DNA from 2 places in the Gallaecimonas zhanjiangensis genome. Region 1 is predicted to be linked to the other one. Evidence: riboswitches for the same ligand, from Rfam matches in the RefSeq annotation. Region 1 holds a riboswitch; the other holds the start of a gene.
What was found. Region 1 has a riboswitch for cyclic di-GMP ahead of AC22G1_RS14225 (MotY family protein). Riboswitches for the same ligand answer to the same signal wherever they lie in the genome.
Positions count from the first base shown of each region.

Region 1 (4,210 bases):
AACACCGATTCCTGGGCCCGTGGCAGCATCAAATCTTCAGGTTGGAGCATCAGGCCCCGGGCCAAAATAAGGGCGCGCTGGATAACGTTCTCCAGCTCCCGCACGTTGCCGGGCCAAGGGTGTGACACCAGGCTGCGGGCCGCTTCGGGGTGCAATTCAAAGGCGGTGCCTTCGCCGTACTTTTGCAAGAAGTGTCGGGCCAGGGGCAGGATGTCGTCAGGCCGTTCCCGAAGCGCTGGCCAGCAAAGGGGCAGCACATCGAGGCGGTAGAAAAGGTCTTCACGAAAACGGCCTTTGGCCACTTCTTCGCGCAGGTCTTTGTTGGAGGCGGCAATGATGCGAACGTTGAGCTTAACCTTCTGGTTGGAGCCGAGTTTTTCCAACTCGCGCTCTTGCAGCACCCGCAGCAGCTTGGCCTGCAGGTCCAGCGGCATCTCGGAAATTTCATCGAGCATCAAGGTGCCGCCATTGGCGTGCTCAAATTTACCGGTTTGAGACTGCACCGCGCCGGTAAAGGCGCCCTTGGCATGGCCAAAGAGGGTGGACTCAAGCATGGTGTCGGGAATGGCTGCGCAGTTCACCGCCACATAGGGCTGGGCGGCACGGGGCGATTGCTCGTGAATGTAACGAGCCAGGCATTCCTTACCAGTACCGGACTCGCCGCTGATAAGAATGGAGGCGCTGGTCTGGGCCGCTTTCTTGGCCAGTAGCAGCACCTGACGCCCGGCCTGGGAGGCCACCACCATGTTGGGGATGGGCTCGTGCAAATCCACCACGTGGTCAATCATGCCCAGCAGCTGCTGGCGGGTGAAAGGCTTTAGCAGATAATCGATTGCGCCCTGGCGCATGGCATCGCTGGCCTTGGCACTTTGATTGCCCCTCACCAGCGCCACTACCGGGCTCTTGGGGTGGGAGCGGCGGATACGAGCCACAAACTCACTGATGGGCGTATCCAGATCCGCATCCACCAGCACCAGCGCCGGGTTGCCCTGATGCAGGCACACCAGCGCCGTGGCGCAATCCTCAGCCACCAGCAGTCGATAGCCGGTTTGTTTTATTTCTTGGTATACCGGATCTTCAGACCCTCGCGGGTCTACAAGCAATATGGTCTTTTCCATCATCGTTTCCCTAACCGGTTCCTGATCACCCGGATGGTCACCCGCCGATTTTGCTCACGGGCCTGGGCAGTCTGATTGTTGGTGGATGGATAACGATCGCCATGGGCGCGGGTCTGGATAAGCTTTGCGGACATCCCGGCTTCAAGGAGGGCCGCTTTAACATCAGCGGCTCTTTCTCTGGCCAGTTGCAGGTTGGCAAGGTGGTCACCGGTATCATCGGTAAAAGCGTCCACCAGCACTTTGTCTACGCCCTTATCAAGGGCCACGTAACGGCTCAAGCTACGGAGCTGCTGACGCTGCTCCAAAGTCAAAGCCCGTGCGCCAGGGGCATAGAACAGGGAAATATCCCTGGCCTGGCGGTAAGACATAGGGGCCAGCACGTCCAGGCAATGGCGAAAGGCGGTGGCCGCCTGCTGCCATTTGACACTGGGTAGCTCCACGATTTCTGCGGGAAAGGACACCTTGCCCCACAGTCCCTTGTCCATGGCTTCCAGCAGTGCTTTGCTCTCCGCTTCACCGAAGTTCAGCGGCAGCTTGCCTGTGGAGTCATAACGGGGACTTTGCAGCGGCGCCAGCCAGGGCGGGTTATGCCATGACAGGGCGATGTCCTTGGTTGATGACAAATGAATGCTGGGCTCCACCACCAGAGTAAGCGGTTCACCGGCATAACGAACAAAGCGCACCTCACCAAAATTGGTGACAGGCAGCCCCAGGGTGCAAGCAAAATGGTCCCCGGAGAATTGCCAAGCGACATTGTCCATTTGGGGCCTGAAGGTTTCGACCGCATGGGCCGAACACGCCAAGCCACCCAGCATTAGCATTGCCAGAAATGATCTGTGCATTTCTTTCCTCAACCAGCAAAAAACAAGTAAAGCAGTGCCTAAAGCCCACTACCTGCAGCTTGATTACCCACCAGGGGGTGTCGAGGAAAGCTTGGTTCCAGTTGCAGCGTACATAATGATCGTGCCTACTCAAAGTTTTAAAATGAGTAGCTGGATAAGGAAATAACGCTTAAAAATCAATTTCTTGCGTTATTCGAGGAAAGGATTGCCCGTTAGAACATAGCGGCAACGTCATGTCTGCCACTGTCGACAACACCTTAGCTCTGGCAACCCCGCTATCTTAGAAGCGAACTTCCTTAGACCGGAGGCTTTGCGTCCCGGGCTTTCGCCACGGTTTGCCCTTATCGGCAGCCAAGTCGAGACATCAACTTCCCAAAACTTGAACGGAAGATTAACGTCACGGGGTAAGCATATATTTACATCCCGGCTGCGTAAAGTGCCTACCTTCAAAATTATGAAAAAATTAATATTTCTTCTTGAAAAGAATTAGGCACATAAAAATCAAACAGTTAACCTGCCGTTTTAAACAGGTCAAGCCATCAGCCTAAGGTGCCAACTACATCAATATGCATCTTTTCTGGCACTTCGTTGTAAGACAACACCTTGAGTCCACGGGCAAAAGTGCGGGCGTAACGGGCCAGCAAGGGCCTTAGTTGCGGCGTTACCAGCAGCACGGGTGAATGGCCCTGGCGCTGCATTTCATCCTTGAGCTGCGGCATCACCTGCTGCAGCTTGCCAAGCAGGCTCGGCTCGATGGGGAAGCTGTCCAGCGCCACCTTGCCACCAGCCTGGGCCTGATTGAGCGCTTTGAGTAGGGTCTGCTCCAGTTTGTCATCCAGGGTCATGGTCACCAGTTGCTCTTTGTCGCCAACGGCGGCCTTGATAAGGCTGCGGCGCAGCGCATAACGCACATCGGCGGCCAGCAAGATGGGGTCTTTGGTGAGTTCGCAGCTGTCTACCAGGGTGGTAGCGATGGTGCGAATATCCATCAGGCTGACCTGGTCGGCCAGTAACTGGCGATACACCCGCAGTTGCTGAATGGGGCTTAGCTGAGCATTGAGGCTCTCAAAAAGCTTCTCAGAGTGAGATTTGAGCCTCTCGCCAAGGGCAATAACATCGTCATGGCTGAAGATCTCTTCTAAGTGCTCGCGCATCACCTTGCCAAGGTGGGTAGCAATAACGGTGGCGCTGTCTACCACCGAGTAACCAAGGTTCAACGCCTTGGCTTTTTGGTCCACCGCGATCAGCACCGCATCCATCTGGTAGGCCGGCTCGATGGTGAGTTCACCATCGAGTTTGCCGTAAACGTCGCCGTTCTGAATGGCCATCAGCCGCTCAGGGTCCACCTCCCCTTGGCTAATCATCACCCCGCCGAGCTTGATGCGATACTCGCTGGCACCCAGTTGCAGGTTGTCGCGGATGCGCACCTCCGGCACCAAAAAGCCCATCTGCTCGGAAAGAATTTTGCGCACGCCCCGGACCCTGGCCAAGAGCTCGGCGCCCTGGCTTTTGTCCACCAAGGTGACCAGGCGATAACCGAGATCGATAGACAGGGTGTCGACATAGGGTAAATCGCCCCAGGCCAGAGGCTGCTCACGGGTGAGCCTGTCAGACAGCTCTTCTAAATCCTGGGCTGGCGCTTGCTCGGGTTTGACCAAACCCTGGCGCCAGCCAGCAAAGGCCAGCACCGCGCCAAAGCCGAGGAAAACCGCGGTGGGCATTCCAGGAATGATACCCAGCATCACCATCACCGCAGCTGCAGTCCAAATCACCCGAGGTGAGGCCAGCAGCTGCTGGTGAACCTGGTCGGACATTTCCGACTCGTCGTTGACCCGAGTCACGATAATGGCGGCGGCGGTTGCCAGCAGCAGCGACGGGATCTGGGCCACTAGGCCATCACCTATGGTGAGGATGGCGTAGAGCTTGAAGGCATCGGCGCCGGAGAGATGATGCTGGAACACCCCGATGGCCAAGCCGCCAAGAAGGTTAATCACCAGAATCATCAAGCCGGCGATGGCATCGCCGCGCACAAACTTGGAGGCCCCGTCCATGGCGCCGTAAAAGTCAGCCTCGCTGGCCACGTCCTGGCGGCGCTGCTTGGCCTGGCCTTGGTCGATAACCCCAGCGTTAAGATCGGCATCGATGGCCATCTGCTTGCCGGGCAAGGCGTCCAGGGTAAAGCGGGCCGCCACTTCGGAGATCCGCTCGCCACCTTTGGTGATCACCACGAAGTTGATGATCATCAAGATG
Region 1 covers NZ_CM172603.1:2,983,642-2,987,851, forward strand. Annotated here, with positions in the region: gene AC22G1_RS14215 (sigma-54 interaction domain-containing protein) at 1-788, opposite strand, end outside; partial or broken gene AC22G1_RS14220 (sigma-54-dependent Fis family transcriptional regulator) at 843-1,121, opposite strand; gene AC22G1_RS14225 (MotY family protein) at 1,118-1,879, opposite strand; cyclic di-GMP riboswitch class I at 2,223-2,310, opposite strand; gene flhA (flagellar biosynthesis protein FlhA) at 2,500-4,210, opposite strand, start outside.

Region 2 (4,210 bases), 1.3 Mb from region 1:
CGTCCACCGCCGTGCTGGCAGAGCTCACCACCAAGGTGGTGCTGGCACTGCTGCCGGGGGCAAGGCTCAGGCTGCTGGCGCCCAAGGTGGCGGACCAGCCGCTTGGCAGGGATTTGGCCAGGCTAACGGTACCGGTGGCGCAAGCGGCAGAGTCGTTGTTGGTAACGCTGACGGTGTAGGTGGCGGCGCTACCCGCGGCCAGCCAAGGGCTTTGGCCGGGGCTCAGCACCACAGAGGGGGCCTTGGCGACGCAGCTGTCGGCGCTGCTGCCAGAGGCAATCACCGAGACCTCGGCGGTGTCGCCACCGGCGCTCAGGGTATCTACCTGTACATTACCGCTCTGGTAGCTGTAACCGGCCACCAGGGCTGGGTCGTAAAAGTCGGTATTGGTGGTGCCGGAGCCCGGGGTCATGTCCAGCAGGTACTGGGCATTGCCGTTGCTGGGGTCTACTTCGTGGAACACCACACCGTTTTCAAAGTTGGCGGTGGCCAGGCTGCTGTCCAGCCCGGTGGGCTGGCGATAGCTCAGGTAGTAATAGGTGCCATCGCCCTTGGCGATTTTGATGGCTTTTTCGTAGCCGCTGGTGCCGGCATAACCGCCCAGGGTATAGACGCCGCCGTTGCTGGCGTCGGTAACATTGAGCCAGCCCAGGGCCTCACGGTTGCGGGCGCCGAACAGGGCCAGGCCTTTACCCATGGGGTCGGTGATGTCGCCGTATTCGGAGCTGGTGCAGCTGCTGCCTTCAACGTTGGCGCCGCATTCCAGGGCGTGGGCGTGGTACAGACCCATGCCGTGGCCCATTTCGTGGGTGATTATCTGCCAGTTGGCCACCTGGCCGTTAATGAGGGACACCGCCGGGTTGCCGCCCACGGTAGACAGGCCGGTAAAGCCGCAACTGCTGGTTTTGGGGGTAATGAACACGTAACGGCTGTAAGCGCTCAGATCCACGCCGTTGGCGCTGGCCGCTTCTTTAAAGGCCGGTACCACAGTATTGAAATCGCACTGGCTGGAGCTGACCCCCAAGGTGTACCAGCCGTATACGTCGCCGCTCAGCCAGGCTTTGTTCTGGGAGTTTTCCATGATCACGTCGTTGACGGTGCCAAACACCAGGCTGTTGATGGCGTCTTTGGTCCAAGGCTGCTGGGGGTCGTCGCTGAAGTTGGCCAGCACCACCAGGGTCTTTTGCTCGCCGGTCACGGTACCAGAAGCGCCGGCAGTGCCGCCGTTACTGGTGGTGGTGCTGCCGTCGGCGGCCATCACCAGAATGTTGCTGTCGTCCACCAGCATCTCGCTACCCAGCATGGCGCCGCTCAGCTGCACTTCACCTTTGCCACTCAGTTTGCCAAGGCCTTTGCCTTTGAGGGGGATCTGGTCGCCAAAGGGGGTATTGAGCAGGTACTGGTGGCTGAAACTGCCGTCTTCGTGGTCGGCCACCAGGGTTTGTACTTCCCCGCTCATGGCCACCGGTTGTTCCAGATAGGCCAGCACCGACGCGTCCAGCCCTTGTTGTTTACCAGCTGGTATCAGCAGCTCCACCGCCGCTTGCGGGTCGCTGTCGGCCAGGGCCAGCAAGGCTTGCTGGCGGGCCTGGGCTTTGGCTTCCAGGCCGTGGGCCTTGCCATTGCCATGGCTGTTTTTAATGAGTTTGACCAGATCCTGGGTCAAATCCCGTGCGTTTTCGGCAGGGGCGGCGCCATAAGCGGTGGCAGACATCAATAGGGCAGCGGATAGCAGGCTAAGGGCTGGACGTTTCAACAGGATCTCCTCATAAACAGCAGAGAAAGATCCTCAAGCCAGCATAGGCCCGAAGCAGGGATTCTCTCTTTCGGCAGCCGGGCAACCCATAAGGGGCCCCTGGCTTTGCGACCTTCGGTTACCCGAAGTGTGCCTTTGTCAGGAGAGGATCTTTCTTAGGTAAAATTGTCGCCTTGGAGGGTCCGGTTCCGCGGGTCAGCAGGGTCTGGCTGAAGGCAATAATTCCCGGCAGTTGGGCCAGGACGGCGTGAACATTAGCACGGGCTTATTGAATAAAAAATAAACAATACAGGGTGGGTGAGTCGATCAAATGCCTACTTTTTACGCAGCTGTCAGCTAACTCATTGACCGGCAAACACTTGGCCTGAGGGCTGCGATTTTCAGCGCCTGCGCGATCTGCGCCGTGGATCACGGTCTTCATCCCAAAGATGCACCGGTTCTTCTTCCAGAAGGTATTGCAGGGTCCTGAGGCTCCATAACAACAACGCCCGATGGGGCAGCCCCGGCTCGTCGACGATTTGTGCCAGCCGTTCCAGACGCAGCTGCTGTTGCTGTGGCGTTTGTGCTGTCATGGGCTGCTTCCAGCTGTTGTGGGTCCAGTGGATTTTGCAAAACCCAAGCCACAACGGCTAACCTATATTTATCAATGCCTTAGTAAATTAAAAGCCACCCCGAGGGTGGCTTTTGTTGCACAAACGGAACAGGCGGCGTCAATTAAGCTGATGTTTGTCCATCAGGCGGTACAGGGTCACCCTGGACACCCCCAACAGCCTGGCGGCCTCCGAGACATTGTGCTGGGTAAAAGCCAGTGAGGCGATCAGCGCCTCGCGCTCGGCGCTTTGCCTAGCCGCATCCAGGCTCAGCACCCGGGTGTCCTGTTTGGGGCTTTTGAGCCCCAGATCTTCGGCGCTTATCAGCCGGTTTTCGCTCATCACCAGGGCGCGGCGGATGCGGTTTATCATCTCCCGCACATTGCCAGGCCAGCCGTACTGGTTGATGGCCACCAGTGCCTGCTGGCTAAGGCCCCTGGCCTTGCTGTTGTGGTCGAGGCTGAATTTTTGGAAGAAAAACCGTGCCAGCAGCTCCACATCTCCCGGCCGCTCCCGAAGGGGCGGCACCCGAAGGTGCAGCACATTTAGCCGGTAGAACAAGTCTTCACGAAAACGCCCTTCGGCCACAGCTTTGTCCAGGTCCACATGGGTGGCGGCAATCACCCGCACATCCAGGTTCAGGCTCTGCTCTCCCCCCAGACGCTCGATACTGCCTTCTTGCAAAAAGCGCAGCAGGTTCACCTGCATCTCCAGGGGCAAGTCCCCCACTTCATCCAAAAACACGGTGCCGCCTTGGGCCATTTCAAAACGCCCCAACTTGCGGCGCAGCGCCCCGGTAAAGGCGCCCTTTTCATGGCCAAAGAGTTCCGACTGGATAAGGGTCTCTGGCAAGGCGCCGCAGTTAACGGCAATAAAAGGCCCCTTGCGACGGGCAGAGCGCTGGTGGATGGCGCGGGCGATAAGCTCTTTGCCGGTGCCGCTTTCCCCCAGGATAAGCACCGGCGCATCGACCGCCGCCACCTTACGAATTTGGCTAAAGACCTGCATGATTGGCGGGCTGGCGCCGACCATCTGGCATTCGTCCAGGCAGGAAAGCTGCTTCTCGCCTATCTCCCGCAGGCGATTAATACCGTAGGCGTGGCCCAGGGTGGCCTGCAGGAAGCTGACCTTGCCGTCCAACGGCAGGGTGTAGAAGTCGTAGCAGTTTTCGTAGATGAGCCGGCAGAAATCCTGGTCTTCAAGCTCTTCGGTGCGGGTGAGGACTATCCAGGCGGGTGCGTTGTTGTCGCAAAGAACGTCTTCAAGCTCATCGCGCTGGCTATCCTTTAACGGGCAAACCCTTGCCAGTGCTACCTCGTAGCCGTTCTGGGCCAACATCATCCTGGCTTTGGCGGGGCTGGTGACCCGGTCCAATTGCCAACCCGGCAGGCGGATATCTTCACTGGATGACGACAGATCCAAAAAAAGTGCTTTTCTTTGCCCCTCCTGTCCTTGGCAAGGCCACTCGTATTCAACTTTATTCACGTGGCTACCACTTAGGCCTTGGTCCCAGTGTGCAAAGTTTAGTTGCCTGCGATACACAGCAGCAGCGGCCACAACGAGTGTTAATAGATTGTTCACCTAGTGATCCTGCCATGTAACAGCGGCAATTTCGGACTACTGTTAAAACAGTCACTCTGTGGTTTAGGTGCCATGTACAACCACTACTTCGGGCTGACTGAGTCGCCCTTTTCCATCGCACCGGATCCGCGTTATCTGTACCTGAGTGAGCAGCACAAGGAAGCACTGGCCCACCTCCTTTACGGGATCCGTAACGACAACGGCTTTGTGCTCTTGACCGGCGAAGTGGGCACCGGCAAGACCACGGTCTGCCGTTGCCTGCTTGAACAGCTGGGCGAGCACA
Region 2 covers NZ_CM172603.1:4,293,099-4,297,308, reverse strand. Annotated here, with positions in the region: gene AC22G1_RS20300 (Ig-like domain-containing protein) at 1-1,756, opposite strand, end outside; cyclic di-GMP riboswitch class I at 1,826-1,900, opposite strand; gene AC22G1_RS20295 (hypothetical protein) at 2,137-2,328, opposite strand; gene AC22G1_RS20290 (sigma-54 dependent transcriptional regulator) at 2,467-3,768, opposite strand; gene AC22G1_RS20285 (AAA family ATPase) at 4,000-4,210, shown strand, end outside.
Region 2: it holds a riboswitch for cyclic di-GMP, as region 1 does, so the genes downstream of both, AC22G1_RS20300 (Ig-like domain-containing protein) here and AC22G1_RS14225 (MotY family protein) in region 1, are expected to answer to the same signal.